DNA from 3 places in the Lactobacillus sp. ESL0260 genome. Region 1 is predicted to be linked to each of the others. Evidence: riboswitches for the same ligand, from Rfam matches in the RefSeq annotation. Region 1 holds a riboswitch; each other region holds the start of a gene.

Region 1 (10,731 bases):
CTTTTTGCCCCACGTTTTTCAAGCAACTTTTTCATAAAATCTAAAGTTAAACCAGTGTCAACAATGTCTTCAACGATTAAAACATCACGATCTTTCACATCAGATGCTAAATCAGAAACTAGCTTAACTTTCCCGGAAGACTCCATTTCATTACCGTAGCTTGAGACATCGAGAAAATCAATTTCAGCTTTGACGTCCATTTCTCTAACCAAATCAGTTAAAAAGAAAACAGCACCCTTAAGAGCTCCCACAATTAATGGCTTTTTACCAGCATAATCATTGGTAAGCTGCTTTCCTAACTTAACACACATTTGGTGAATGTCCTCTTCACTAAACAATTTATGATCAATAATACTATTAATATTGTCGTTTTTTGGCATTTATCTACCCTTCATTGTAAAACAATTTAAATTCCTAATATTTCGATTATATCATTTTTTTGCTAAAAAAACAGACCATTTTCAACTATTTTAACTTTTTTAGCAGTCAATTACGTACAAAAAGTAGCCATATTGCTAAAAGCAGTAAGATAATTCTCGATTTGCTTAAATTTTTAACGTGTAACCCCAGTTTTTGGTAAAATTAATGCATAAGTATTTTTAGTGAAAGGTAAAAAAATGCAAAAACAACAAGAAATTAAAATGCTCAAGGCATTTTCTGATGCCAATTCTACTTCTGGCTTTGAAGGAGAATTTGTTAAACTATTTACCGATACTGTTCAAGATTTTGCTGACGTGAAGGTTGACGGTATGCTCAATGTGTATGCCAGCAAAAAAGATAACCAACCAGGTCGGCCAGTGATTCAACTGGATGCACATTCAGATGCTGTTGGCTTTATTACCCAAGCTGTCCGTCCTAATGGCATGATTAAATTCGTGCCCCTTGGCGGGTGGGTTAAATATAATATTCCTGCTCTGCGCGTAAAAATTAAAAATCGTGCAGGTGAATATGTTCCCGGTGTTGTGGCTACTAAACCACCTCATTTTATGACTGCAGCCGAAAAAAATAATGTACCGGACGTAGCCGATATGTCAATTGATGTTGGTTCCAGTTCACGTGCCGAAACAATTAATGATTATCAAATTGATACGGGTTGTCCTATTTTTGTGGATGTTAAATGTGAATACAATGAAAAATCTGGTTTGTTTTTCGGCAAAGATTTTGATGACCGCTTTGGCGCTGCTGCCATGGCTGACGTTTTAGACAATTTAAAAGATGAACAAACTGCATTTAACGTTGTTGCAGCACTTTCCAGCCAGGAAGAAGTCGGTCTGCGCGGAGCGTATGTTACAGCAAGAGCCGTAAAGCCTGATGTAGCAATCGTGCTTGAGTCTTGTCCAGCAGATGATACTTTTACTCCAGAATGGTTGTCGCAAACCGGACTGAAAAGGGGACCGATGTTGCGTGACATGGATACTTCGTTTTTGCCTAATCCTAAATTTCAACAGTATGCCTGCGATTTAGCTGATAAGAATAACATTCCGTATACTCGTTCTGTTCGCACTGGCGGTGGCCAAGATGGAGCAGCAATTTATTATGAAAATGGCGCACCAACCATTGTGATTGGTATTCCAGTTCGTTATGAACACTCTCCTTATTGTTTTAGTGCTTATTCAGATTTTAAAGCCTCTGTTGCTTTGACGCTTGCTATTATTCGTGATTTAACTAAAGAAAAGTTGGCAAGTTTTAGTCAATTTTAATGGCATTAACTACAGTAATCGTCAAAAATAGGCAACAAATTTAATTAAAGTATGCTATAATAGTAAAAATTGAATAGCAGTCACTAGGGGTGCCAAAAAGCTGAGAAATACCCTCTGAACCTGATCGGGACAATACCTGCGTTAGGGAAGTGTAAAATTAGGTAATAATGATACTCCTACTGACATGTAAAGTTAGGAGTATTTTTTTATGTTTACTAGAACTTCAAAATGGAATGTAAAGTCGATTATTTTAATTGCATTAATTGGAATTATTATGGGAGTCATTTATACGTATGGCTTTAACTGGGCTTTTAATTTAATCAAAATGCTGCTGGTGCCGACAGGTTTTGCACCGGTGACTGATACTGTTTTTACAGGTTTATGGCTTATGGCTGGACCTTTAGCGATGTATTTTGTTCCTACTGCAGGATCCGGTACGATTGGTGAATTATTAGCTTCTGTGGTTGAAATGGCCATAGGTGGTCAGTGGGGTGCTACTACGATTCTTTCCGGAATTATTCAAGGCGCTACTAATGAAATCGGCTTTTTCCCTAAAAAAGAACGTTATCAAAATTTCACTTGGAAAAGCGTCTTAACTGGTGCGTTTTTTGCTTCATTTGGCTGTTTTATTCCCTCATATATTTTATATGGCTGGAGCAAATTCAGTATGCAAGTGCAAATCGTAATGCTTATTACCAATATCATTTCTGCTCTGGTTTTTGATGGCGTTTTAGTTAAGCTGATTACGAATTTATTTGATAAAGCATTAAAGCCAAAAATAGCTTAAATATTTAAAAAGGAGTATTGCTCTTTGATGTGAACCCTAAAATTAGGACAAATTTGGGGGGTCATATCACTTGAAGCAATTACTCCTTTTTTATTTTTCTTTTTTACTTAAAATTGAGTGTACCTTAGTTGTAAGCATATCAATGGCGACATCATTTTTACCGCCTTCTGGAACAATAATATCCGCATAGCGCTTGGTTGGCTCAATAAATTGATGATACATCGGCTTAACTGTGCTTAAATATTGTTCAATCACAGAGTCAATGGACCGGCCTCTCTCATTTAGATCACGTTCTAAACGTCTAATAAAGCGAATATCGTCATCCGTGTCAACGTAAACTTTGATATCCATCAAATCACGAATTTTTTGGTTAGCTAAAACCAAAATTCCTTCAAGAATAATGATATCGGCAGGTTCAGTATGAATGGTCTTTTGACTACGGGTATGTTCTTTAAAATCGTAAACCGGCATCTCGACTGACCGATAATTTAATAAGTCTTGCAACTGTTTTCTAAGCAAAGGAACATCAAAAGCATCTGGGTGATCATAGTTGATGTTCTTTCTTTCACTCATAGGAATCCCGGTATTATCTTTGTAATATGAATCCTGAGTCATAATCAAAACGTGTTCATTCTCTTGCATTTGGGCAACAATTTTTTGCGCAATGGTAGTTTTCCCGCTGCCTGAACCACCGGTAATACCAATCACTACGGGCTTTTCAAGTCTAGACATTATGCCACTCCTTTTTTAATCCTTAAACATTTTACTTTACTTTTGCCATAATTACCAACAGTTAAGGTATATTTGATAATTAATGCTACTTTTCTATTGAATACGGTTTAAAATTGACTAAATTTTTTATATGATAAATGTGAAAAAAGTAATTTGTGTTAAATAGCATAGGTGCAAAATGAATTATAACTTAATGCCCGTAAAATATTTCGTTGATGTCGTTCAAACTCACGGCTTCATTTCAGCAGCGAGGAGAAATTATGTTTCAGAAACAGCTGTCAGTTCAGCTATTAAAAAATTAGAAGATGAGTTGGGTCAAAAACTGCTTAACCGTTCTGCTGGTAAGTTTTCATTAACGCCAGTAGGAGAAGTTTTTTATAAACGCAGCGTAGAAATTATTAATTTGTACAGTGAAATTTGGCACCACCCGGATCCTAACCCGGAGAAGCTGTTACGTGTCCATTTTTTGCAAGGCTTTGAAAATGACGCTGCATTATTTGCTTCAAAAATACCAGATATTTGTCAGCCAAATTTTGACGAAGAAAATTTTGATTCTTGCATCAAAAGATTGATTAATGGTAATTATGACATACTGGTTGGCTTTGACTTAGCTTTTGCCGGTAATAATAAAATTGACTGTCTACCTTTTAGGAAAACTAGTTTTGACTTACTGCTAAATAAAGATGAACTAAGACAATATCACGGCGATAAGCAGAAACTTGCTGAAAACAGTATGCTTTTTATGCAAAACTGGAAATCAACTGGTATTACTGATATTCAGCTTGCTATGCTTAAAATCTACTGTCAAAATGGTTGGAAATATAAAGAAGTGGCAGAGGTAAACAGCTTTGCTGCTGGATGTTTAAATGTCAACTTTAATGGTGGTATCACAATCGTACCGGAATCATTTAGTTTACCGCAAAACTGCAATAATATTGAGCGCTTAGCACCAGTTCAATTGCAAAAAGCTTTTAATGTGGTAATAGCAATGAATCCAATGGTTTCAACTAAATTTAGCAAAATGCTTAAGCATGTGACAACTTTAACTTATCGCTAATAACTTTTATGTGTTAGCACTTTTATTAAAAATGACATAGAATTCAATTGTAATAAGAATCACAAAATATCAGAAAGGGTGAAGTTACATTGAATTCTTTTTCAACTGATGTCGTAGTTGTTGGCTCAGGATCGGCTGGAATTTCAGCTTGCTTTGAGCTTTATCAAAAGCATGTGCCATTTGTACTTTTAGAAAAAGGTAACAAAGTTGGAGGTGCCGGCAAATTTGGTGCTCATGGAGTTTTTGCTATTAATTCCACTGAACAAAAAAAGCGGCACGTAAATTATGGCTATCGTGAAGCTTTTAACGGATTAACAGATTACAATCACTTCTTTGTTAATGGTGAATTATTGGCGCGATTTTTAAAAAAGTCAGGGGCTAATATTGCTCGCTTAGCAGAAATGGGTTTACCGGTAACCGTGGAACAAAGCGAACAAAAAGCACACTTAAATGATCCACTGGTCTACCATAAATTTAATAATTTTAAAGAGAAAATGACTAACTGGGATAAATTACCGGATAAATTTACCACAGCTGGCAATAAGGTAATGTTGGAAACTGCAGCCGTCGATCTGGAATATGATAATGGCTTAAAAGCCGTTATTGCCCAAAATAAAGCTGGTGCAGAGATTAGAATTGCTGCTAAAAAAGTAATATTTGCTGATGGCGGCTATTGCGGCAGTCAGGAAATGATGACAGCCAATTTTTCAGATACTAAAGCACTTTTGAACCTGGGAGAGTGCAAATCTACGGGTACGGGAATTAGATTAACGCATAAATTAGGTGCAGATTGTCGTCACCGCCCAGTTCTTTTTGCCCATGGCTGTGCACCAAGCATGAGTATTAATCCTATGAAAAGAGACAGTGCGGTTGAAACTCTAACTAATTTACCATTGCTGTGGCTGGATCAAACCGCTAATCGTTTTGTAAACGAGGATGTAGTTTATGATTTTGCTATGTGGGGCAATGCCGCCCATAACGTTAACGGTATGTACTACGTTTTACTGGACCAAAAGACTTTAGACACTTTTAAGCAAAAAGAGGTTAATCTTGAAGACACTTTTGAGAGACAGTTCTGTGATGTGGGCCAAACGCCTAGAACAACTGTGGGGCCTTTATCTAATATTCAAACAGACTTTGACGAAGCGGTTAAAACGGGTGAAGTAGTAAAAGCAGATACCCTGGAAGAAATAGCCCAAAAGTTACAATTGCCATATTCTTCACTCACAAGGAGCGTCAATGCTTATAATCAGGCCGTTAAGCAGAAAGAGGACGACACTTTCTTAAAGCCGGCTGCTGAATTATTGTTTGACGTTCAAGAAGGACCGTTTTACGCGATAATTGAGCACTGCGCAATTTTAGGAACATTAGACGGTGTCAATGTTGACCGCAACTGTCAGCCGGTAAAAGAAGATGGCACTCCACTAAAAGATTTATATATTGTTGGTAATAATGTTAACGGTTTATATTCTGATGGCTACCCCAGTTATGAAGGTATTGCTAACGGCTTTGCCTTTGTTTCCGGCTGGATTGCTGCAGAAGAAGCAATTAAGAGTTTAAATTAGGAGAAAAAGAAAAATGTTAGAAGGAAAAGTTGCTGTTGTTACTGGAGCTGCTCAAGGTATTGGTTATGCTATTAGTGAAGAATTTGCCAAGCAAGGTAGTGATGTCGTTTTAACTGACTATAACAAGAAAGTGCTGGACGTTGCTGCTGAAATGAATGAAAAATATAACGGTAAAATTACCGGCTTGATTTTGAACGTCATGGATAAAGACAGTATTAAGAACGGGTTACAAACTATCGTTTCCGATTACGGTAAGATTGATTATGTAATGAATAACGCTGGTGGCGGCGTTTTGAAGCCATTTGCCGAACTGACTGATGAAGATTTTGACAATACGATTAATTTGGACTTGCGTGGAACCTTCTTATGTATGCGTGAGGAAATCAAACTATTCTTAAAACAAGGCTATGGCTCAATCGTCAATACCAGTGCTTTAGGCAGCATTTATAATCCTGGTGGTATGGGCGCTTATAATGCAGCCAAAAATGGCATTATTGGTATGACTCAAGCTGCGGCGATTGATTATGCTGACAAAAATATTCGTGTTAATAGTGTTGCTCCCGGCCTAACTAAAACCCCACTTAACGAAGGCGGCTTTTTGGAGAAAGTTTTACCGACTGTACCAATGAAGAGGGCAGAAACCGCTGCCGAAGTTGCTAAAGTCTTTGTTTTTGTAGCAAGTGAAGCCACATTTATGACAGGCCAAACCGTTTTAAGCGATGGCGGTGTTTCAGTCGGCTTGAAGTAGGAGAAAAAATTCATGTTTCCTAAAAATTTCGCATATAACCTAATAATCGTTGGTGGCGGCCTTAGCGGTTTGGCAGCCGCTGTCAGTGCTGGCGAGCAGGGTATTAAAACCTTGGTAATTGAAAAAGGCAGGACACTAGGCGGTGACGGCAACTATGTTGAAGGCGCAATGGGAGTCAACAGCTTTTTGCAAAAAGAAAAAGGCATTAAGATTGATCCTACCCAATTGCTCCAAGATGAACTGAACTATTCGCACTATGAAGCCAGTGCCCCTCATTTACGAAAATATATTAGTCAAAGTGGTTCAGTAATTGACTGGCTTTATTCCCTTGGAGTTGAGTATAGTAAAGTTGGTCCTCAGGGTAAAAGCTGGCCTACTATTCACACTTTTGCCGGTGGTGGTCATGCTGTGATTGCAAAGTTAATACCTAAAGCTAAAGCTCTTGGCGTGGAAATTGTGACTAGCATTAGTGCGCAAAAAATTTTACAACATAATGGTCATGTCAGTGGTCTAGTTATTAAAAATGAGGCTACAGGACAGTTAAGAGAATTAACTGCAACTAACGTGATTTTAGCTACAGGTGGCTATGTGGATAATCCTGATTTAATTAAGAAACGGACTCCTGCAACTGAACGTTTGCTGTCAGTTAGTGATGGCAAATCTACCGGAGACGGCATGAAACTAGCATGGCAGGCTGGAGCTGAACACTATCAGATGGGGGCTATTCAATATGGTGGTGGTGCTATTTTGGATAAAACACGTCCACCTTTTGTTCATATGCCTGAACAATTGGCAGCAGCAGCGACTCAAGAGGCAATTTTATGGGTGAATGAGCAAGGTGAACGCTTTGTTAATGAAGATGTCAATGACAATATGTGTCATGCGGGCAGCGCCCTTTTGACCCAGTCAAGAACTTTTTCAATCCTTAATCAAGAAACGGTTAACCATTTAACTAATGTCGGCCTTTACAAAGAAGTAGGCAATTCACCGGTTTCACCTGAAAAATTCGAACATTTACAAGAAGAAATTACGCGTGACTTACAGAATGGTGATAAGTACTTGACCAAATCCGACACTCTGGCTGAATTAGCAGAAAAATTGAATTTGCCCAATTTGCCACAAACAATTGGGCGTTATAACGACTTAGTGGCTAAAGGAACTGATACCGATTTTGGTAAAGCTCCCGCATACATGACAGCTTTAAAAGATGGTCCATATTATGCAGTAGAATTGGGTATTGGTATGGCATGTGCAATTGGTGGTATTCGTGTTGATAATAATAATGCCGTTTTAAATTCCTATGGTTATCCACTTACCGGAGTTTATGCTGTTGGCAATGATGCTGCAGGGATGCTTGTTGGTGATACTTACGCTGTCACTTTACCAGGAAGTACAGCAGGGTATGCCGTATTTTCAGGTAGAAATGCCGTTCAAAGTATTACTAAAACGCGGTAAATATCAATGAATAGTGCTAAAAGAGTTTCTGTTTCAAAAACTCGTATAGGTATCTTAGCGGTTAGTATGATTGGCATGGCATCTTTAGCTATTACTCCATCTTACGCTGCCATTGCTAAATTTTTTACCCTTAATAATACTAGTGTACAAATGCTGACATCTTTACCAAATTTATTTATGATGCTTGCGGGAATAATCATTGGTAAATTGACAGCAAATAAAGTTAATTTAAAAGTGTTGACCCTTGTTTCAATTTGTTTGGTGACAATTGGTGGGTTATTGCCACTAATGCTGCACACGAATTTTGAGTTTTTACTTTTTTGTTCATGCTTAGTGGGCTTAGGTCAAGGAGCCTGCACCAATTTAACTCAAGTTTTAATCGCACAATTGCTGCCTCAAAGTGACCGTGAATCTACTATGGGGTTATCTACAACTTTTATTAATATTGGTGGCATGGTCTTTATCATGGGCGGAGGTCAACTGGCAGCTTCAAGCAGCTGGATTAATAATTACTGGATATACCTGTTTTCACTGCTAATACTCCTAATTGTATTTCTTCTTCTGCCCTTTGAAACTGGAACAGCTTCTCAGAATGACACCAAAGCAGGTAATACTAAAATTCATTTAAACAAATTCGTGTTTTATAGTGCCTTCTGGGCGTTTTTGATAATGTTACTTAATAATGTTTTAAATAATAATATCTCTTTGTTTGTAGTGCGAGAAAATCTTGGTGCCACTGCACAAGCAGCTCTAACATCCACCATTTCTCTTGTTGGTGGGATGATCTGTGGCTTATTTGTGGGTAAAATTGGCAAAAGGCTTCGCTACTCTTCAATTGCTCTTTCATTATGTTTGTATGGCATTGCATACTTATTAATTGGTCTGTTTCATTCTTTGTTAATTGTCTTTATTGGTAGTTTTATAGTAGGAGCAGCGATGAGTATTGCAATGGGACAATTTCCTTATTTGATTTCCTTAATTGTTGATGATAACAGTGTTTCTATGGCTTTGGGAATTTATGTTGCGATTTATTCCGTAGGTGGGGTCGTTAGTCCACTGATAATTAATCCTTTGACTAGTTTAGTCAGTCATATAGGCTTTAATGTTTTCTCTTTAAGCGGTTTGCTGGCACTAATGCTAGCCGTAATTTGTTTAGTGGTTAAATTTCAAAAGAATTTAGTTTTAGCTGTGAAAGAACAATAAAAAAGATAAATAAAAGCAAACAATATTTTGGCTGTGATCCACTAAATTTTTCCTAAATTTGGGTAACATATAATTGCTATACTTTTTTTATTAAAGGATTTATAATTAGGCAAAATAAAAGTGAAAGGGCTTTAAAATTAAAGAAGGCGATAGTAATGAGTAACTTTTTTAACGGCATAATATTCCAGAAAATTATGGGTATCCTTTTGCTTTTGCTAGCTGGTTTTGAACTAGTATCTAGTTATAAATATACTAGAAGTATTCTCCAAAATGGGACTAGTAATGGCTTTTCAATTTTGGCAATTGCTTTTGCTTTCTATTTTGGGCTTGTTTTATTTTGTGGTGGAATTATTTGTTTGTTCTATCATTTTTAAATTTTGAATAGAAAAAAATTATAAGTTATTATCCACTTTAATTTAAAAACGTGGTAGAATCATTGTATAGTATAGTTATTAGTTTAAAAGAGGGTGTTAAAATGGCAAGCTTTTTAACAAGTGCAGCATTTTTAATGATTATCGCTGCGATTATGATGGCTTTAGGGTCTTATCAAGTAGTTAATAGTGTCGTTTATATCCACGGAATTTTACATAAGGGTACTAATAATGGCTTTATGCCTCTGGCAATGTGGACTTCTTTAGTTATTGGTTTATCATTGTTAATTGTTGGTATCGCTGCAATTGTTTTAGCTTTTAAAGGTTTTTAAATAAGGCTATAACAGTTATCATTGTGAAATTGAATAGATACAATTGAACTATATTATGTAATATACGTAGTCGGTAAGATCTTACCGACCACGTATATTTTATTTTCAGACAAAAAGTAAGCCCTCATTAAATTTTCTGAAAATAGTGGAAAAATTAATAGACTTATTAGTAAGCGCTATTTTAAAAGTGCTATAATAGAAGAAATAAATATTAGGATACATTTTAGGAGGAAATTATTATTATGGCAGAACAAACTATCATGCTTAATTGCAGCGCCGGAATGAGTACATCTTTATTGGTTACCAAAATGCAGCAAGCTGCAAAGGATCAAGGTATTGATGCAAATATTTTTGCATGCCCTGCTTCAGAAGCTTCTCAACATATTGAGCAAGATCATCCAGACTGCATTTTACTCGGACCACAAATTCGGTACATGGAAGATGACTTTAAGAATAAAGTAAAAGGTCAAGGAAAAGATGGTAACGATATTCCTCTTGGAGTTATTGATATGCGTTCATACGGCATGATGGACGGTAAAAAAGTATTGCAACAAGCTGAAGACTTGATTAACGGATAAGGGGATAACAATGGCAGAAAAACAAACACCTGAACAGAAAGAGCAAGAAACTTTAGAAGCAGCTATGGGCCTTATTGCCAATGGTGGTAATGCTAAGAGTCTTGCATTTGAAGCTATCAGACTGGCTAAAAAAGGCGACATTGCAGGTGCTAGGGATAAGTTAGCAGAATCCGATAAATCTCTTAACGAAGCACATAACTCTC
Region 2 (10,731 bases), on a different contig from region 1:
GGGCCAACTTGACATCATCATCAATGAAAAAGGGCACGTGATACGTTTGACACAGTTGATGTAATTTTTGCGCCATAGGTAGTCTCTCAGTTTTACTTAAAGTTGAATTAGGACCCTTGTCCCGAAACTGAAAAGCCGTGATGCCGGCAGCAAGGGCTTCTGCGACTATACCAGGTAGTGTTTTACCTTTGGGCACATCTTGACTGCCACAAATAAAGTAAGCATGTAAAAAATCAGTGTTAAATTCTTTCATTATTTCTCCTAAATTACTTTGCCCAATGATTTAAGGGGCCGTGACCATGACCAACTTGAATAGTTTCCTTAATGGTTTTAGTAACGTACTTTTTGGCAATTTTAATTGCGGCAGGTAAACTTTGACCTAAAGCGAGTTGAGCTGTAATTGCTGCAGCTAAGGTGTCACCGGTGCCGTGAGTGCGTTTAGTATGTACTCTGGAGCTGCTGACCCAAAGATCAGAACCATCGGCAAATAAAGCATAATCTTTTACTTCTGCGCTATTAGTGTGCCCACCTTTAATTAGCACATTTTTAACACCCATATCTTGTAATTTATGGGCTAATTCAGGAAATTGATCTTGCATTTGTACCTTAATGCCAGTTAAAGTTTCTGCTTCTGGTAAGTTAGGTGTGATTAAATCGGCTAAAGGCAGCAATTCATTTTTAACGGTGGCGACAGCATCTTGACTTAATAATGGAGCCCCACCCTTAGCAATCATCACGGGATCGATGGTAATGGGGCCAAAGTCATACTTTTGCAGGTTAAGTGCAACTTGGTGAACATGAGCTGCATCACCTAACATTCCCGTTTTACAAGCACGAATATGAAAATCTTCTGCTAAAGATGCAAATTGGGCATCGATCATTTCTAAGGGCAGTAAAAAAGATTTTTGCACGCCTAAAGTGTTTTGTGCTGTCACTGCTACTACAACAGCTGTTCCAAATACTTTTTGCATTTGAAAAGTTTTTAGGTCAGCCATGATCCCGGCACCACCACCTGAATCTGTACCGGCAATAGTTAAAACCTGGGGAAAAGAATTAATTTTTTCTGTCATCATGAAGTTCCTTAATCAAAATCAGCAATTTGCTTAATATCAGGGACTGTTACTTTGTACAAATAATCCATGAGGTACATACCAAAAGTACCTGGTCCAACACCGGGATGATCTTGGACAACCATTTGACCCGCACAACTGAAAACTAAAGCACCTATCTGAGCCGCTTCAAACGGATCATCAGTGACTGCGGTAAAAGCTGTGACAATACTGGACAACATATCACCTGAGCCCACATGAGTTTTAAAAAGTGGTGAGCCGTTGTGAACATGAGCCAGTCTTTTACCGTCACTAATTGTATCTGTAGGACCGCTGGCAATGACCGTACAATGATATTTCTGAGCAGTTTTCATAGCGATATCATCAATATTACCAGATCCGGAACCTGCATCGATGCCCTTTGAATTCCAGTTGAAGTCACCTAGTGCAGCGATTTCACCAATATTGCCGCGAATAATACTGGTATGAAAATCCCATAAAAGCTTATCTGCGATTTTGTAGCGATATTCGACTGCACCAACCGCAACAGGATCAAATACTATCGGCTTGTTATATTGCCGTGCTAGGTCTTCTACCTTTTTAATATGATTGATTTGCTGCTTGGTTAAACAGCCAATATTAACTGCAACTGCGGCAGCCATCCGCACTATTTCTTCAGCTTCAGCGACTTCATTGCTCATAATTGGTGAAGCACCAATAGCATTAACAGCATTGGCCACGTCTTGAACTGTTACAAAATTAGCGATATTGAAAATAACGGGATTTTGCGCTCGTAATTTATCTAATAAGTCTAACTTCATTCTATTACTCCTGACTAAATGTTCTTGAAAATTCTGATTAATAAAAAAGCCTTGGCACGTGGAAAGGCCAAAGCTTAAGCGTTTTTGACACGTTCCTACGCAAGTATTGACTTACAGGTTCAAAGGGTCTGAAATACTTTCATCTCAGCCTAAAAGGCACCCCTCGTGTTATCGCTTTCAATTATAACGGAATTTATTCTTTTTGACAACGCTAGGTTAATAAAGATACTATCTGTTTATGTCATAAGTACTAGTATTTTAGTTATTATAAAAAATGCGGAAATTGCAATTTTAAGTTGAATACCCTACTTGATTTGATAAATGCAATTTACAGCCTGCCAAAACTATTGGTAAAGATTGGAACGATGTGCTAGTTAATAGTAAAAAACAAGAAAATTCTACTAAGCGGAGATACAATTAAATAAAGACAAAACAGATAGTGTTGTGATTTCCAATAAGCAGGTAATACAATCCACAGGTATAGAACTTGAATAGCACTACTTTAAAATCTAATATCGCTTTTTACCATATATCAATATAAATGTGACTAAATATGGTATAATATAAGTACAGATATTGGAGGTTTTAAAATGAGTGCAACAATCGTTAAACTACTTAAAAGCAAAAATATAAGCGTCGCTAAAGTCGCTGAGGCCAGCAACGTCCCACTTAGTACTTTAAGAAACTCAATTGTTAAACCAATTGAGACCTGGTCAATTAGGGTCCTTAATGCCTTTGCAATCGCACTTAAAGAGAAGCCAGGAGATTTACTCAATATGCTAGAAACGCAACCATATATTTTAGATATAAACGATGAAACGCAGACTATCCAAGGCGTTTTCATTGCTAATAAAGAAATTTACCAACAAATTAGAACTGTCGTGGAAGTCAACCACCTGGAAGGGTGGAATCCTACAGAATCAGATATCCAGGAATTATTTGATGAAGCTATCCAGCCTGATCCAGTAGTGGCTGAGCGCTTTGAAGAAATTTGGGGCAAGGATAATGAGTGATTGGATTAGTGAAACCTTGTATTCAAATGGCGTCCTAAAAAATAAGCTCCATATCCATGACTCAAAGGAGTTAGAGAAAAAGGAATATGAGCTATCCGCTCGGAATGCTTTGTTCTTGTTGCAAAAAAAGCCCCAAATAAACGATATCGGAAACCTTAAGAAGGTACACCAATTCTTATTTGGTGAACTATACGATTGGGCCGGTAAATATCGCCCCGGCAATTTCAATAAAAACGGGTATGAATTTTTTGATCATACCAGATTCGATTTTGCCGAAAAAGATATTAATAACATGCTGCACAAGCACCCCGCGGGCAAGCCTTTGGCTAACAAAGACTATGCTGAGCTGCTAGACGCAATTAATTTCATGCACCCGTTTAGAGAGGGCAACGGCCGTAGTTGCAAAGTTCTTCTTTCTGCATACGCGGCTAATCATGGCCAAGTAATTGACTATCCGCGAAGAAACAAAGAGATGATTGAAGCGCAAAATGAAGCTAACGTTGATAAAATTGCTAAACTGATTAAAGTTGAGAACACCCCCAGCCGCAATCGGGCGTTCCAAATACTAGCCTCGCAGCAAAGTGCTGGAAAGACACTTAGCCAAGCTGAACTTGCCCAAAAATACGCTGAACAACAGAACAAAGAGCAGCAGGAGTTTGATCAAGATGAAGGCCTTGAATTAGAGTAGAAAGCAGGATAAATCAATTGAAGTATGAAGACAAATTCAGGCTAACGCCTGAAAAAATAGACGCTTTGCCAAAACCAATCTAACCAAATTAGTCTTCACTAACTCACGCTTTGAAGGCCTGACTACCACCATGCCGCAAACCTAGACAATCATTGATGGCCTGGGTGTTGACGGCATTCCAATCGATGATATTAATATTATTGTTCAATTGAAGCGCGGTTGGCAGTTTGCTATCAATGAAAAAAGCCCCTGGACTTTAACATGGAAAAGAGGCTTAATGCGATTGTTGCCCGCGATACGGCGGTCTTTCCAGGATATTTGCGTAATGGTTCAGGCGGTGTAGCAACTTACCAGGGCGAGTTTGAACCACCTATGATCGAAGAGAACAAGGAACAGAAATATTTAAAGCAGTTGTTAGTCAGTGATCGTACCGCCACCGATAAGGTACTAACTCTGATGTATCACAATATGCGCCAGCAAATGTTCTACGACGGTAACAAGCGAACCGCTCCAACCTGATAGTTCTGCCAAAGATAAAAAATTTCAATTTTGTCTTGCTTAGATAATTTAGACATAAAAATATGACCTGCAAAATTGTCTTAATTCAGGGTCATATCATTTACTACACCTAGTAGCCTTTTTGTAATTAATTTGTTTCAGCTGCTATTCGCTCATCATGCCATTCAAGAATCATCTTGACTATGGCGTTAGCGACATTCAAGTTTTTTAACAACGGTCCGTGAGAATAGGTACCGATAAAATTGCGGTAGCGCAGGCCTTCGACGTGATCTTGGGGATTGTTGCCGTAGCCTTCAATCATTTCTCCTAGGGGATGCAACTTATCCTGATCATCAAAATAGGTTTGCCCGGAATGATTTTCAAAGGCCTTGACTTCACCCCATTCGCTCATGTAGCGGGTATCACCAATCATCCGCTTATCTGCCTTAAAAACGGTATGGAAAGGTAGAATATCTAACCCTTTGATTGTCACTCCGGCATTGGTTTTATAATATGTGCCCACTAGCTGATAGCCACCGCAGACGCCTACCATAGGTTTGCCTGCGTTAATATACTTTGTCAAAGTTTCTTTATGACGTGGTAAATCTTTAGCAACAACGGTTTGCTCAAAGTCCTGTCCGCCACCAAAAAAAACAAAGTCATAATCAAAAGCGTTAAATTGATCACCAAGAGAAATATTATCAACTTGTGTATCATAGCCCTGTTTTTTTAGCAAAAACCTGATAATTTTAACGTCGCCAGAATCACCGTAAGTATTCATCAGGTCTTCGTATAAATATGCAATCTTAATTGTTTTGTTTGCCATTGTTTACCAACCCCTATTATCTTGTTTAAAGTATATCTTAATAGTTAGAAGCGGGCAAAGAATAGTTATTTAAGATTTTGCTGCGCTGCAAAATGATTGATTGGACCGTATTTAGAACCAACTGCAATAGGATGGGCAATCGCTTCGTACGTGAAGTCCTTGGCAATTTGCACACTGTCAATAATGGTCTTTCCCTTGGCTAGTTCAGCGGCAATTACAGCAGATAGAGTATCGCCGGTGCCATTAATTCGATCTGTATTAATGAAAGGCTTGGTAAATTCGTGGAATTCGCCATCTGCAGTTAATAAGATGTCAGTCACTTGGGACTGCTGGGAGTTATCATGGCGCCCCTTCATTAAAACATTTTTAGCGCCCATTTCCTGCAGCTTTTTAGCACCTTGGCGAATTTCTTCTTTAGTATCTAAACTTAAGCCCGTTAACTTTTTCTGTTCATAAAAGTTAGGCGTAATAATGTCAGCCAGTGGCATTAATTGCTCAAGAAACGCTTGGTAAGCATCATCATCAAGTAGGGTATCACCGTGCTTAGTCATAATGACCGGATCAAGCACAATTTTACCCATGTCATATTTATGCAAATTGGCGGCAACACAAGCAATTACGTCTTTGTTAGCAAGCATACCGGTTTTAAGTGCATCAATTTTAAAATCATCGTTTAGGACATCAAACTGCTTTTGGATAAAAGGAATTGGCATGACTTCTTGGGCGTAAATTCCAGTAGTATTACCAGCTACTGCGGCTGTCAAAAGCCCCATACCATAAACTTGCCTAGCATAAAAAGAATGCAGGTCAGCGGTCATTCCCGCACTACCATCGCTGTCATTGCCAGCAATTGTTAAAGCAATAATTTCTTTTTTCATTTTTGATATATCCCCATTTTAATAAAAGCTCTATGTAACCAGTATAACTTAAAACAAGCATAATGTTATAATAATTTCTTGTAAAAGCAAGGCCTAGTAGTAAAATGAAGATAAAACCGCTTTCTGTTGGAGAGGATCAAAGATGTTAAAAGAATATATTATGGCAATTGATGAAGGCACAACTTCAACCAGGGCAATGATAATTGACCATCAGGGCAGAAAAATTGCCTCTTCACAAAAAGAATTCCCCCAATATTTTCCCCAACCAGGCTGGGTGGAACATAAGGCAGAAGAAATTTGGCACGCAGTGCAAACAACAATTGCCAATGCCATCATCAATTCTGGAGTGCGGCCACAGCAAATAGTAGGAATAGGCATTACCAACCAGCGTGAGACCACAGTAATTTGGGATAAAAAAACCGGCAAGCCCATTTATAACGCAATTGTGTGGCAATCACGGCAGACGACCGACTTAGCAGAAAAGCTAAAAAAAGATGGCTATAGCAATCTGATCCACAAAAAGACGGGACTAATAATTGACCCTTATTTTAGCGCCACTAAAATTCGCTGGATTTTAGATCATGTCGCTGGAGCACAAGAAAAGGCCGCAAATGGCGAGCTGCTATTTGGAACAATTGACAGCTGGCTTTTATGGAATTTAACTGCTGGTGAAGTTCATGTGACTGATTATACTAACGCCTCAAGAACGATGCTTTTCAATATTCATGATTTAACTTGGGATGAAGACATTTTAAAGTTGCTTAATATTCCTAAAGTAATGTTGCCGGAGGTAAAGTCCAATTCTGAAATTTATGGCTACACCAAGTCTTATACTTTTTTTGGTGGGCGCGTACCCATTGCCGGCATTGCCGGTGATCAACAAGCGGCTTTATTTGGCCAGTTAGCCCTGAAAAAGGGCATGGTTAAAAATACCTATGGTACCGGCTCCTTTATCGTGATGAATACGGGAGAACAACCAACAGAATCTGACAATAATTTATTGACTACTATTGCGTATGGTTTAAACGGCAAAATTTCGTATGCTTTAGAGGGTTCTATTTTTGTTTCCGGCAGCGCTATTCAGTGGTTGCGTGATTCGCTCAAAATGATTAAGACGGCAGCGGATTCGGAGAAGGCAGCTAGGCTATCAAAGTCTGAAAATGAGGTTTACGTGGTACCGGCATTTACCGGCTTAGGGGCACCGTACTGGGACTCCGAAGCCCGTGGTTCCGTCTTCGGGATTACACGTGGAACAAATGACAAAGATTTTATCAAGGCCACACTACAGTCGCTGGCTTATCAAACGCGAGATGTAGTTGATACGATGCAAGTTGATTCGGGCATTAAAATTCCGACTTTGCGCGTTGATGGCGGTGCTTCCAATAATGACTATTTGCTGCAATTTCAGTCTGACATCTTAGGTATTAAAATTGAGCGTGCCAAAATATTAGAAACAACTTCAATGGGTGCAGCTTTCTTAGCTGGCTTAGCTGTGGGTTATTGGCAAAATGTCAATGAATTAAAGGATATTTTCGTAGTAGGTAAAACTTTTGAACCAAAGATGCCTGAAAGCGAAAAGGAACATTTGTATCAGGGTTGGAAAAAAGCCGTGAAGGCCACCCAAGTCTTTGCCCACGGTGAGTAGTTTTATAATAAAAGGAGGATAAGAAAGTGGCACATGATCGAATAATTGCATTAGATAGTCCGATGAACTTTCGCGATGTTGGAGGTTATCAAAGTGTAACTGGTCAGACAGTTAAATGGAATAAAATTTATCGTTCAGATTCACTCAGCTCTTTAACAGCAAGAGACCAGGTTAAATTAGCTAAGTTACGCGTCACTGTCGACTGTGACCTGCGCTCTGAATACGAAAAGTCCTCTTCACCTGATATGTCATGGCCCGATGTGAAATATGTTGATTTGCCCGTATATTCTGACAATATCAATGATGTGCAAAATAACCGGTCAATCTACCGCTTTTTGCATCATATTCCTGATATGCATAATAATTTTATTGGTCGGATTTATCAACAAACTCTGCTAAGTTCCCACAGCCAGGAAATGTTTGCCCGCGTTTTTGCGGAACTGTTGGAATTGCCAGAAGATGAAGCACTGGTTTACCACTGTAGTGCTGGTAAGGACAGAACGGGAATGGTATCTGCCTTGATCTTAATGGCATTAGGCGTAGACGATGACACTATTGCCCGTGATTATTTGTTAACCAATGAACTTTATGATTTTGCAGTTTCTCGGCAATTGCCAAGTAATGATGAAATTACGCAAATGGTTTCCAAAATGAACGTCACTAAAGGCGAGGGTATAGCAATTCGCGGCATTACGGAAACTGTTCGTGGCGGCTGGGGCGATTTTCCCACCTTTTTTAAAAAAGTATTGGGCTTTAATGATGATGACTTGGCTCAACTAAAACGAATGTACTTAGATTAGAGGCGAATCGTGATGGTAACCTTGCTTGATGTTGCTAAAAAGGCTAATGTTTCAAAGATGACAGTTTCGCGGGTGATTAATCATCCTGAACAAGTAACCGATGAATTGCGCAAATTAGTTGAACAGGCGATGGATGAACTGGATTATCACCCTAATTATGTTGCTCAGGCTTTGGTAAATAAGCGGACAAATGTGATTAAATTTGTCACCCTGGAAGATGTGGATACGACAGAGCCATATTATATGAACCTGTTATTTGGTATTGCTCGTGGGTTATCTAAAAAGCAATATGCCATCCAACTGGTTACAGACAGAAATCAAATAGAAGATGGTAACTTTGACGGTTACCTGATTACTGGTGCCCGCTCCAGTGATTATGCTTTATTTGACAGCCTTAAAAAACCCTTTATTTTATTTGGCGAAAATCATCATGGCTATGATTATGTGGATAATAATAATCAGTATGGTGGAGAACTGGCGACAAAATATGCACTTTCGCGGTTATACCAAAACGTTATTTTCATTGGCATTGATGTCAGAGAGCCATTTGAGTATTCGCGTGAAACGGGTTATGTCAATACTTTACAGAAGCACAAAAAGGTCCCGCAAATCTACCGCATTGCTAATCACAGTCACGCTGCGCAAGAAGTAATCAAAAATAATTTCCACAAGTTTCCTAAAGATACTTGTTTTATCTGTGCCAGCGATCGTATTGCTACAGGAGTGGTCAGGCAATTGCAGGATGAAAAGGCTAAAGTTCCGGCTGACTTTGGTGTGATTGGCTACGATGGCGTTTTTCTGGATCAGGTTTCCAACTTGAAGTTAACTACTGTTAAACAGCCAATTTTTAAAATGGGTGAACTCTTGGCCAACATGCTCTTACGCAAAATTGATCAAAAAGGGTCTCCTCAAGGAGAGGCACTAATTAAGCCTTCCTTAGTTAAAAGAGAATCAACCAGGTAAAATATAAGTACAAGCAGAAATACACATAATAATCAGATAGCGGGCTTGATTACCATGTGTTTTTTAACGTCTAGTTTTTTTGAGGCAAAAAAAGTGAATGGCCAGACAATATGTCTGACCATTCACTAACACTAAAGTAGATTATACTTCTACTTAATTAATCACAAACTACGGTAAAAAATATGAATAACAGATTTACTTTGTACCCATTTATTTTAGCACAGATTAGCTTAAAATATTGATTTTAATATGTATATTTTTACGGCATGAAATCCGCGCAAGAGAATTGTACTGATATAAATGAACCCACAAAAAATGCCAAAACAATTTTTCAAAAAAAGTTTTGGCATTAATTATTTAAAAATAAATATATCTTGCTTTTCCCAAATTTCATACATTTCTGGGATTTTGAACAATAATTAAATTGTCCAATACCAAAATTTTATTATGGAATTAAGCAAAAGGCAAGTAAGAATGATATGACCCCCAAATTTGTCCTAAATTTGGGGGTCATATTTTTTTGAGAAAAATTAATTCTCTCAGACTCTAATAAATGGTTTTAATGTAAGATTACTTTCTTTATTATTCAGGTTTGTAATCAGGATCAATAATTAAAACAGGTTTGATTGTTTTACCAGAAACTGAATCAGCATTAGCCTGATTAATATCTTCAAATTGATAAAACTTTTCAGTCTTATCAAACGGAAACTTCCCTAATTGATAGAACTCAAGCAATCTTGGTATGTCAACTTGTGGAATGGCATCACCCATGTTAACGCCAACCACTTTTCTATCATCTACACAAAGATCGTTCCAAGTAGAAATAGTCAGATTTTGAGCTGTTACGGCAATTGCTGCGCAAGTGCCGCCCTGTGCCAATGCCTCAACAGCATTTTTAATAACGCCAGAAATACCAGTAGTATCAACTGTCCAGTCAACGCCATATCCACCAGTTAATTCCTTGATCTTGGCAACTGGGTCTTCTTCTTTACTGTTGATTGTATGTGTGGCACCCAATTCTTTAGCCAATTCAAGCCGCTCTGGAACAACATCAACTGCTATTACTTTAGTGCAGCCGCTGATTACGCCGGCCATCATTGCGGCTAATCCTACCGCACCTGTACCAAAGACAGCAATAGTATCGCCTGGTCTAGCTTTCAGAGTATTGAAAACAGTACCAGAACCGGTAACGTAGCCGCAGCCGAGAGGGCCAACCTTGCGCAAGTCGATACTATCAGCAATTTTTACTGCATTTCTCTGATCAACTACAGTAGTGGTAGTGAATGATGATTGGTTAAACATATCACAAATTCTGTGACCGTCTTTTTGGAAATGATCATCACCATCTGCACGGACACCGGAAAGATTATAGTCGCTATAATGACGGCATTGGGTTGGGATACCCTTTAAACAATTATCACAAATACCATCAGCGTAGAAAGATAAAATTACGTGATCGCCTACACTGAAGTTTTTAACTTGGTCACCAACTTTTTCAACAATTCCGGAACCCTCATGTCCTAGAATTACCGGGTAGCCAACACTTGAAT
Region 3 (10,731 bases), on a different contig from region 1:
TTTTCTGAGTTTAAATAAATATAAACAGGCAATAATGGAAGAAGGGAAATAAAAATGGACCGTAAAAGAATAGAATGGTTATTTTTCATTATTTTCTTGTTAATTGATATTTATTTAGGAATAGAAATTTGGCGTTCTCCTATTAGCTTAAGTGATACCTCCGGTTCCACTGCAACAAGTATCCGGGCCGAGATGCGTGCTGACGGCATTGATATTCCCCTCCATATTTCGCATAAGCAACAATCTGGTTATTACTTAGCTGTTAAGAATCGCGACTATCTTTCTCGTAAAAGCAGCAGTTTAACGCAAGTTACTACTCATTATTCCAAGAGTGATAATTCTTTAACTGGTACACCAAAATCCCTGATTTTGCTTAGTGGGAATCGTAAAAAGAATTTACAACAACTAGAGGATTTTAAAAATGATCCTAAAAATGTTCCTTACGGTAAAGAATTTAAATTCGAACCCAGTATGTCGGGCGATAATACCTATTGTTATGTCCAAAATACTGATTATGGTCGGATTTATGATAGCGATGCTCAGTTAACAATTAATGTGCGCGATAATCAAATTGTTAACTATACTATTTCTTATATGGGTCCTATTAATGCTGTACGTGAACCACAATTAATTATCAGTGCCTGGCATGCTGTCAAAGCAATGTATACTGATAGGGAAATTGTCAACAATTCACGTGTGATGCAAGTTAGCCTGGGTTATTCTAAATTAACCGACGTTCGCGGGAGCACTATTTTATTACCAACTTGGTTAATCCAGGTAGAAAATAAGACTACTAAGAATATCACTGTTAAAAGAGTTAATGCATTTACAGCACAAATCTTGCAGGGCAGCTCATATAATGTTAATGTACAAAAAAATTAGGAAGGAAAGAATGCGGTGCAGGTTTCCGTTTTGGCCAGCGGTTCGACTGGCAATACCAGCTTGATTGAAACTGGGCAGCATAAGATTTTGATGGATGCCGGCTTGTCAGGCAAAAAAATCAAGATGTTGCTAAGTGAAGTTGGCGTTGATATTAAAGATATTGACATGGTTTTTTTAAGCCATGACCATTCAGATCATAGTAAAGGATTGGGGGTTTTGATGCGACGCTACCCTCAAATTGCTGCTTTTGCCAATAGTGGTACCTGGGAATATTTAACTGAAACGCAAAAGATTGGGCAAATACCGGTTGAACAAATTAATGTTATTGAACCGGGACAAACTAAGACTTTTGGAGATTTGGATGTTACTGCTTTCGCAACGAGTCACGATGCGGCTCAGCCACAATATTATGTTTTTACAAGCGGCGGTAAACGAATGGCCTTTTTGACAGATACCGGTTATGTTTCCCGTAAGGTAAAAAGTGTAATTGCAGACGCAGATGCTTATCTAATGGAATTTAATTATGACGACATGATGCTGCGTAATGGTCCTTATTCCTGGGGTTTAAAACAGCGCATACTATCAGACGTTGGTCACTTATCAAACGATGATGCAGGGCAGGCTCTGCTGGATGTGGTAACAAGTAAAACAGAACATATATTTTTGGCACACAGGAGTCAGCATAATAATACGGCAAAGTTAGCCTACAATGCTGCTAAAAAAATAATGGTTGACGGAGATGCTAATTTGCCCAGTGATGTTAAAATTGTTTTGACCGACCCGGTCCAGCCAACTAATTTAGTACAAATTTAAGGAAATTTTTTACCTTTTTTCAAATTTTGTTAGTATAGTAAAAAAGATGTATAAAGGAGACTAAATGATGAATAATCAAAACTCTGGTCGTCAGCAACATGGCATTTTGAAGACTGCTATTGTTGGTGTTGTAGCCGGACTTATAGGTGGTGGGGCCTCATATGTGGCCTTAGATCAAATTAATAATGCTAATATGAATAATAATGCACAGACTAGTATTAGTTCCAGCAGTGCTAAAACCTCTAGAAACAGTGCTAAAACCAGCGGGACAATGACGCCAGCTTATAATGACGTTAAAGGTGCTGTGGTTTCAGTTATTAATATGAAAAGGCAGACAAACAGCAGCAATTCCCTTTTCGATTTTTTCGGCGATTACGATAATGATAATAAGGGCAAAGGAAAGCTGCAGACATACAGCGAAGGTTCAGGCGTAATTTACACTAAGTCCGGTAATAAGGGCTATATTGTTACCAACAACCACGTTGTTTCTGGTAGTGATAAAGTTCAGGTTATGCTGTCTAATGGTAAAACAGTTAATGCACGTATCATTGGTACGGATGCTACAACAGACTTAGCTGTACTTTCTATTGATAGCAGCTATGTTACTCAAACGGCTGAATTTGGCGATTCCAAGAGCTTACAGGCAGGACAAACAGTAATTGCGGTTGGCTCTCCTCTGGGCAGTGAATATGCTTCTACGGTTACGCAAGGGATCATTTCGGCTCCTGCACGTAGCATTACTACTTCATCTGCTAATCAGCAGACAGTTATTCAAACGGATGCAGCAATTAACCCTGGTAACTCAGGTGGTGCATTAGTTAATTCTGCAGGGCAGGTTATTGGGATCAACTCAATGAAACTTTCGCAATCAAGTGATGGTACATCAGTTGAAGGAATGGGTTTTGCTATTCCTTCCAATGAAGTAGTAACTATCGTTAATCAATTGGTTAAGAAAGGTAAGATTGTGCGTCCACAATTGGGAGTTAAAGTAATTGCTTTACAAGGCATTCCTTCCAGTTACAGAAACCACCTTAACATCAAATCTAATCTTAAAAATGGTATTTATGTAGATTCAGTTACTAAGCACAGTGCGGCTGCGATAGCAGGAGTTAAAGCAGGCGATGTAATTATTAAAGTTGACAACAAAGCTGTTTCAGATGTCGCTTCGTTACACAGCATTTTGTATAATCACAAAGTCGGAGATAACGTCAATTTGACCGTTAATCGTAACGGAAAAGAAATCAATTTACGAGTAAAATTGCAGTCAGACTAAATCAAAAATATTCCAGAATTAAGTAAAAAAAAGGCTATACTATGCGGTTTGAAACATAAGTATAGCTTTTTTCTTAATATTGTTATTGGGAAACAAATTAAAGTTCGGAATTAAAAGCTGTCAAGTAAAACACAAAGATAAAAATCTTGTTGATAACTGTGGATAACTTTGTGGATTGTGCATAAAATGCGAAAAAGTAGTTGGGACAAATTGTGGAAAACCTGTGAATTGTGTGTAAATAATAGTGAAAATTAATTAGCTCAAACAGTTGTTCAGGGCTTAACAGCAGTATTTGAGAGCAAAAAGTTTGTGAAAATTACCTATAATTAATCTCACTGTGGGTAAATTTAGTCTGACAAATTTAAAAAAATAAGCAAAACACAATTTATTCGCTTACTAAAGGTAAAGACCACAAAATGTAGTTTTTACCTTTACACAGTTGTGGAAAAGGTAAGTGGAAACTTTGGGAATTGGGGGATAAAATAGCAGTTATGAATATCAAAATTGTTTGTGTGGGTAAGTTAAAAGAAAAGTATTTTAAGGATGCTATTGTTGAATATCAAAAAAGGCTGAGCCGTTTTGCTAAAGTACGGTTAATTGAAGTTCCGGATGAGAAGGCACCAGAAAAGTTTAGCCAAAAAGAGCAGGAAAATGTCAAAAAAATAGAAGGACAAAGAATCTTGAGCAAAATAAAAGATAAAGAATACGTTTTTGTGACCGCAATTAATGGCAAGCAGAGAACCAGTGAAGAATTTGCGCACGAGATTAAGGACCTTACAACCTACGGACATTCTGATCTTACTTTTATTATCGGTGGCAGTTTAGGTACCAGTTCGGAAGTAGATAAAAGAGCAGATGATTTAATGAGCTTTGGCAAAATGACTTTGCCGCACCAGTTAATGCGGGTCGTTTTGATTGAACAAATTTATCGCGGCTTTATGATTAATAGTGGCAGTCCGTATCATAAGTAGATTTGATTATGCGAAAGGCAATAAAAAACAAAAATGCAAACTCCGGCTAAAATTACTAGCAAGCGGTATCGGCTAAATTATCACATAACAACACCTTCCGGGTGGATGAATGATCCTAATGGCTTTTCATATTATAAAGGCTACTATCATATTTTTTACCAGTACTATCCTTATTCATCTAAAAGAGGCCCTATGCACTGGGGCCATTATCGCAGTCAAGATTTGGTTCACTGGGAAGAATTGCCAATTGCACTGGCTCCGGATAGTTCTGAGGATAAAGATGGCTGTTATTCTGGCAGTGCAATTGAAAAGGATGGTCGCTTGTATCTGATTTATACAGGTAATCATTACTACGATGTCAATGATCATAGTCGCTTTTATCAAACGCAAAATGTTGCCTATAGTGACGATGGTATTCATTTTGAAAAGTATAGTAAAAACCCTGTGATTGCATTGCCACCGACGGATAACTCACAGCACTTTCGTGACCCTAAAGTATGGCAAGATGGAAATGAATATTATATTGTTGTGGGTGGTCAGGATAAGAAAGGATTAGGCCGTGCAATTACTTATAAGTCGACTGATTTATTGCACTGGGATTATTTGGGACCAATTGCTGTTTCTCAGGGAGCCAACATTGAGGGACACACCTGGGAGTGCCCTGATCTTTTTTCATTGGGCAGAGAGGACGTTTTGTTATGTTCACCTCAAGGAATCGTGGCAAAGGGTAAAGAATATCTTAACTGCTATCAAACGGGATATTTTATCGGTAAAATGGATTATCGCAACAATCAATTTAAACATGGTGCATTTCATGAACTTGATCACGGACACGACTTTTACGCTGCCCAAACTATGTTAACGCCTGATAATAGGCGTATTGTTTTTGGCTGGTTCGATATGTGGCATGCAGACTTTCCCGAGCAGGCTGATGGCTGGTGTGGGGCGTTAACTTTGCCGCGAGAATTAACTTTAAAAAATAATCAGCTGTATATGACGCCAGTCAATGAGTTAAAACAATTGCGGCAAGAAAAAGTAGTTGACGAAAAACAAACGAGTTCTTCAATGCAAGTTAATGTTTCTGATCCACAGCACTTGGAGTTGCTTTTAACTGCTAAAACTGAAAATTGGTCAGGTAATGAGATTAGCTTCATTTTTAAAAATGAACAGGAAAATCTGGTTACATTATCTTGGAATAAGGAAAATAATGAAGTAATTTTGATCAGAGCGTATAAATCGACAACCGACGCACAACGTTATGGCAAACTGAGACCAAACTCAAAATTAAAAATTCAAGTTTTTATTGATACAAGTTCAATTGAGTTTTTCTTAAATGACGGGGAGCTGGTATTTTCAGAACGCTATTACACAACCAAAAAGCCAGCAATTTTTATTAATGCAGACGAGCCGGTTAATATTAGTGTTGCAGGTTATTCTTTAGCTGAATAAATTAAGGGATAGAAAAAAGTGGACAAGAACGTCCACTTTTTTATTTTAACGTCAATAATGCTAGATTTACTAAAACCAAAATTGCAATTGACTGCAGCCAGTCACTTTTTTTAACAGGAACAGCTGCAATGACAGAACGCTTGGCATTTTCGCGGTAACCATGGGATGCCATACCTTGAGCTAAATTTTCTGCAGAATTCAGAGCAACTAAGATAGCTTTAAAATAAAGAACCGGTGACCAAAAACTCAAATATACTCCCCGCATCATGCCAGCAGTACGAATTTGCTTAACAGCCTCTTTCATTCGGGGAACGATATTAAGAGCAGCTAAAACTCCATAAGCAAACTTGCTGGGCAAATGAAAATTTTGTTCAAAAGAGCGGGCAAATTCTGTAGCAGTAGTGTCTATTGAAACGCAGTAGATAGTCAAAGTATAAACGTAAATTCGACTAGATAAGCTTAGTGCGTTCTGTAAGTTGGGCTGTGGCGAGAACCAGTATAAAGTCGCAAAAACTGTAAAAGCGGCAATTAAAGGCATTAGTAGAGTTAAAAGCAAATTGCTTAATTTAATGTGTTTGTAAATTAAATAGACCAATGCCAAGAATATGATTAAGAGGTTTGTTAGTAAACTTGATTTCAGTGATATTTCTACAGAAATAATCAGAGCCAAGATAAATTTAAAACTAGGATTCATGATAGTACCTCACTTGTTCGTGTAAGCTAGATGCTGGTCTTTAAAAATAAGGTGAAAGTCACACCAATCAGCTAAATTCTTTAACTCATGGCTGATAATTAAAAGCGTTTGCTTCCGTGCTTTCTGACTCTCTCTTAATAAAGACATTACTTTGACAGCGGAGTCTGCATCCAGGCCGCTAAGTGGTTCGTCAATTAACAATACATCCTGATCTGAAATCAACATTAACAAGATTTGCAGTTTCTTTTGTTGCCCACCGGATAATGAATACACGACATGATCAAGCAGTGAATCAAGTTCAAGAGTGGATAAAGCAGCAGCTATTTTGTCATCAGTAAAATAAGAATTGGTCCGCTTTTTTTTGCTGAGGTTAATTTCATCTGCAACAGAGACATTGATAAACTGGTCAGTTGCATTTTGAAATATTTGGCCTACATGAAGCAAATACTTACGAGTAGGTAATTTATTAATTTCACGGTTGTGGTAGGTGATGCTGCCTGAATAAGGGATCATTTTAGTCAGAGCATTAAAAAGCGAAGTTTTGCCCACACCGTTGGCTCCTGTAATCAGAGAGGTTTTACCGGAAACAATATTTAAATGTTCCTGCTTTAGAAGTAAACGATTTTGCCTAATCTGAACGTCTTGCAGGGTAAAGCATGACTCCTCAGTCTGTTGCGGTAAGACAAAAGTATAGGAATTAGAATCCGTACTTTTTCGCAATAATTTTTCCTGCTCTGCTTGAGAAAGCTGCACCAGGCGTTTACCCTGAAATTGAAAAAGATTGTCGCAGATTCCTTCATAACCAGCTAGCACATGGTCACTTAAGATGATTGTTTTTCCTTGATCGCGCAGATGTGCTAGTTTAGCGATTAAGAACTTGCGGGCAGCGGGATCACAGCTGGCGAAAGGCTCATCAAGTAAAAACAGGTCAACATTCATTGCTATGAGGACAGCTAATGCCACTCTTTGTTGTTCACCACCAGATAATGTGTTAATTTTTTGATCAAGTAAATAATCAATTTGGGTAAACTGAACGGCTTCATTTAACTGTTTTAGATACTGGGCTTTATTAAGGCAGAGGTTTTCCAGTGCAAAAATAATTTCTTCTCGAGGAGTTGCCATAGTAAATTGCTCACTGGCATTTTGAAACATCATGGCAGCCTTTAAGCCGCCCAGAGTAACAGTGCCGCTTAGTTGTCCCGCAAATTCAGGATATAACTTTGCTATTATTTTCAATAAGGTAGATTTACCACAGCCAGTTGGTCCAACTAACAATGAAAACTGCTTTGTAGGAATATTTAAGTTAATGTCTGTTAAAATTTGGTTTTGTTTATCATATGAAAATGTTAGGTTATTTAATTTAATCAATTTAGTTACCAAAAAAATCGTCAGGATAACGGCCTGACGATGTAAAATCTTTCGTTTTCCCTTCGCTGGCATTATCCATAGCAGGTTCTGCGGGTTTAATCTCAGCCTTTACAGGCACCCCGATGTTAAATTTTATTATACAGAAAAGAAAATTAGTTGTCTAGATGCACAAGGACTTTCCGTTACCCATGTAGCAATGATAAAGGTAAAATAACAAAATTATATTAGTAAGATGAAAATTTGCTATATAATAAAACTATATAACCCCAAAATTGTATAAGAGGTGAAAGAAATGGCAGCAGTTAAATTGGAACAATATTTAGCCAGTATCATAGATGCGGCTAGGTCTGATACTAATGAAGTGAAAATAAAACCAGGTAACAGCAACTTTGATTTGTTTATAGCCTTTTTAGAAAATCGTAATACGGGAATTCATCGCTACCAAACAACAGGGCTAACTATTCTGTATGAGGCAAAAGGTTCAACCAAAGTGAGGATAAATAGTCAGAATTTTATGCTCAATGATGGTAATATCATCTTTTTACAGAAAAAGAGTAATTATGAAATATTAAAACCTGGCAGTAAAGATATTTTAGTTAAACTCGAATTTGATCCTAATATAGATATCCAGAACTTTTTCGATAGCCTGACTGTAATGAACAATTATGAAAAACAAGTGCTTAAAAAAATCAATACCACTTTTGAGCAAAAAAGATTATTAGGGTTAAACGGAACCTTAATGTCAGAATCTGCCCATCTACTTAAAAAGATAATTAATGAATATCTTAATCATGACTTATTTACCCGCAACGCTATCATGGCAGAACTTACTTTGCTTTTCGTTTCTGCTGTCAGAAAGCAAAATTTAACTTCCACTCCAGCAACAAGTCATCAGTTTGCACAAACGGATATGGAAAAATACATTGATGCCCATTTTACTAATATTACGCTTAATGATGCAGCCAAACATTTTGGCTTTAATCCTAATTATTTTTCAAGTTTGGTTAAACAAAAAACTGGCAAAAGTTTTGTGGAACATGTTGATGAAAGGCGCATGCTGGAAGCACGAAGTTTACTTGCTCGCCCAGATATTTCCGTCAAAGAGATAATTACCCGTGTTGGTTATAGCGGCAAGTCCTTCTTTTATAAGAAGTTCAGTGAATATTATCATGAAACGCCAGTACAAATGCGTGCAGAACTATTCAGGCAGGCAAATATTAATTTGAAATAAAAAACAACCTTGAACAAGAAGGTTGTTTTTTTACATTTTTTCTAAACGTTTAATTCTGTCCGCTGTTGGTGGATGACTGTCAAACAAATGGGTAAAACTGCGTTTTTTACGCATAGGATCTTCAATATACATTCCCGCACTGCTGGGATCAGCTTTTTTCATTGGTGCAGAGCCGTCAATTTTTTCAAGCGCCGAAATTAGCCCTTGAGGATTGCGCGTTAGCTCTACTGAAGAAGCATCAGCAAGGTATTCGCGGTTACGTGACAATGCCATTTGCGCTAAACTGGCACAAATAGGCCCCAAAATTAAGACAAACGCTATAGCTATTACCTTAAAAATGACAACGATAGTGCCACCACTATCATGATCACTATCGCGATCATCATCAATCCACCAGATATAGCGGCTGGCGATCCCAGAAAGATAAGAAATGACTCCTACTAGCACTGCCGCAATAGTAGAAACTAAAATGTCGTAGTTTCGGATATGAGAAATCTCATGACCCAAAACCCCTTCCAGTTCCTCGCGGTTCATCATATCGAGTAAACCTTGAGTAACTGCAACTGCTGAATGGTTCGGATCTCTTCCTGTCGCAAATGCATTAGGGCTGGCGTCATCAATAATAAATACCCGCGGCATGGGCACCCGACCAACTAGTGCCATATCTTGCACAACGTGCCATAATTCAGGATTATCTTGTTCATGAACTTCTTGGGCATGATTGAGGCTCATAACCATGTTTGCCGGATTGGGCAAGACAATTAGCATGTAAATTATACTAAAAATCACTGCAATAACTAAACCTAAAATTGGTCTGTTGCTAAAAAGGTAGCCTAATCCCGCACCTACAAGTGCCAAGATAATAACAAACAATCCCATAATACCCACAGTTTTGCGCTTATTGCGGGCAATTTGTTGAAATAACATAAAACTGACCTAGTATTTAAAATTTTACTTTAGGTACTTCTTTTTCAGATTCACTGGTTTGCAAGTAGTCAACTTTCTTAAAACCATGAATGTGAGCAACAATATTGGAAGGAAAGGTTAAAAGTTTTTGATCGTATAAAGCAGCAGATGAATTATAAAGCTGCCTTGAATAGGCAATTTTATTTTCAGTATTAGTCAATTCCTCTTGCAATTTCAAGAAGTTTTGATTGGCTTTAAGGTCAGGATAATTTTCTGATAAGGCAAAGATGGACTTAAGCGCATCAGAAATTTGGTTAGAAACTTTTAAGGTTTGTGCATGGTCATCGCTGGGAATGTTAGTTAACTGATTACGCAGCTGCACAACATTTTCCAGTGTTTCTTTTTCGTGTTTGGCATATCCTTTGGTGGTTTCGACTAAATTAGGGATCAAGTCATTACGCCGCTTTAATTGGACGTCAATTTGGCTCCAGGACTCATCGGTGTAAACCTTGGCTTTTTGTAAGCCATTGTATACCGCAATATAGATTGCAATTAATAAAATAATAATAATTACAATTATCCAAGTTAAACTGTTCATAATCTTCCTCCTTATATATGTCTCTTAATTATAACTGATTAAGAGACTTTTGAGTATAAAAAAGGAGCTTATACTACCTTTCATTAGCAAAGCTTTACTAAATTGATTATTAAATTAATAAAAGTCCCCAGCCTACAACTGTCAAGACCAGCAAACCTATGAATTGCATCACAGTCCATTTTTTGAAAAATTCTCCCCTTGAGACTGTCGCATTTTGGGTAAAAGTTTTGAGCACCAGCATATTTGCCATTGAACCAATCGGTGAACCAAAGCCACCTATATTGGAACCTAAAAACAATGCTTTAGCATAAGGGGTAAATTTACCAACTAAAATGGTTGCAGGAACATTACTGATAATTTGACTTGAAATAATTGACGTGAAGTAAGTTGAAGTTTCTGAATTGATCATTGTATGGATAATGCTGACAATCAGCGGAATTTGTTGAATATCACTAATGAAAATAAAGAAACAGGTGAAAGTTAATAGCAGAGCAAAATCAACCTTAAGCAAAATTCTGGGGTTTATTAATAATGCCAGGATAATTG

The links. Region 1 has a riboswitch for thiamine pyrophosphate ahead of F5ESL0260_RS02725 (ECF transporter S component). Riboswitches for the same ligand answer to the same signal wherever they lie in the genome.
Region 2: another riboswitch for thiamine pyrophosphate. It lies ahead of thiM (hydroxyethylthiazole kinase); the one in region 1 lies ahead of F5ESL0260_RS02725 (ECF transporter S component).
Region 3: another riboswitch for thiamine pyrophosphate. It lies ahead of F5ESL0260_RS00780 (ATP-binding cassette domain-containing protein); the one in region 1 lies ahead of F5ESL0260_RS02725 (ECF transporter S component).

Annotation. Positions count from the first base shown of each region.
Region 1 is NZ_REHO01000007.1:14,236-24,966, forward strand. It holds gene hpt (hypoxanthine phosphoribosyltransferase) at 1-380, opposite strand, end outside; gene F5ESL0260_RS02720 (M42 family metallopeptidase) at 618-1,700, shown strand; TPP riboswitch at 1,776-1,865, shown strand; gene F5ESL0260_RS02725 (ECF transporter S component) at 1,909-2,487, shown strand; gene udk (uridine kinase) at 2,578-3,219, opposite strand; gene F5ESL0260_RS02735 (LysR family transcriptional regulator) at 3,398-4,276, shown strand; gene F5ESL0260_RS02740 (FAD-binding protein) at 4,366-5,841, shown strand; gene F5ESL0260_RS02745 (SDR family NAD(P)-dependent oxidoreductase) at 5,855-6,589, shown strand; gene F5ESL0260_RS02750 (FAD-binding protein) at 6,602-8,044, shown strand; gene F5ESL0260_RS02755 (MFS transporter) at 8,051-9,247, shown strand; gene F5ESL0260_RS02760 (hypothetical protein) at 9,403-9,621, shown strand; gene F5ESL0260_RS02765 (hypothetical protein) at 9,723-9,950, shown strand; gene F5ESL0260_RS02770 (PTS sugar transporter subunit IIB) at 10,193-10,528, shown strand; gene F5ESL0260_RS02775 (PTS lactose/cellobiose transporter subunit IIA) at 10,539-10,731, shown strand, end outside.
Region 2 is NZ_REHO01000013.1:500,796-511,526, reverse strand. It holds gene thiE (thiamine phosphate synthase) at 1-256, opposite strand, end outside; gene thiD (bifunctional hydroxymethylpyrimidine kinase/phosphomethylpyrimidine kinase) at 267-1,070, opposite strand; gene thiM (hydroxyethylthiazole kinase) at 1,082-1,870, opposite strand; TPP riboswitch at 1,946-2,044, opposite strand; gene F5ESL0260_RS08690 (helix-turn-helix transcriptional regulator) at 2,461-2,883, shown strand; gene F5ESL0260_RS08685 (Fic family protein) at 2,876-3,571, shown strand; gene F5ESL0260_RS08680 (hypothetical protein) at 3,833-4,090, shown strand; gene F5ESL0260_RS08675 (type 1 glutamine amidotransferase) at 4,218-4,895, opposite strand; gene thiD (bifunctional hydroxymethylpyrimidine kinase/phosphomethylpyrimidine kinase) at 4,961-5,773, opposite strand; gene glpK (glycerol kinase GlpK) at 5,916-7,418, shown strand; gene F5ESL0260_RS08660 (tyrosine-protein phosphatase) at 7,445-8,218, shown strand; gene F5ESL0260_RS08655 (LacI family DNA-binding transcriptional regulator) at 8,231-9,181, shown strand; gene F5ESL0260_RS08650 (NAD(P)-dependent alcohol dehydrogenase) at 9,764-10,731, opposite strand, start outside.
Region 3 is NZ_REHO01000003.1:44,442-55,172, forward strand. It holds gene F5ESL0260_RS00745 (hypothetical protein) at 1-52, shown strand, start outside; gene F5ESL0260_RS00750 (two-component system regulatory protein YycI) at 55-882, shown strand; gene F5ESL0260_RS00755 (MBL fold metallo-hydrolase) at 898-1,695, shown strand; gene F5ESL0260_RS00760 (S1C family serine protease) at 1,760-2,968, shown strand; gene rlmH (23S rRNA (pseudouridine(1915)-N(3))-methyltransferase RlmH) at 3,460-3,939, shown strand; gene F5ESL0260_RS00770 (sucrose-6-phosphate hydrolase) at 3,973-5,388, shown strand; gene F5ESL0260_RS00775 (energy-coupling factor transporter transmembrane protein EcfT) at 5,429-6,082, opposite strand; gene F5ESL0260_RS00780 (ATP-binding cassette domain-containing protein) at 6,092-7,522, opposite strand; TPP riboswitch at 7,491-7,582, opposite strand; gene F5ESL0260_RS00785 (helix-turn-helix transcriptional regulator) at 7,743-8,681, shown strand; gene htpX (zinc metalloprotease HtpX) at 8,712-9,608, opposite strand; gene F5ESL0260_RS00795 (LemA family protein) at 9,625-10,185, opposite strand; gene F5ESL0260_RS00800 (SLC13 family permease) at 10,295-10,731, opposite strand, start outside.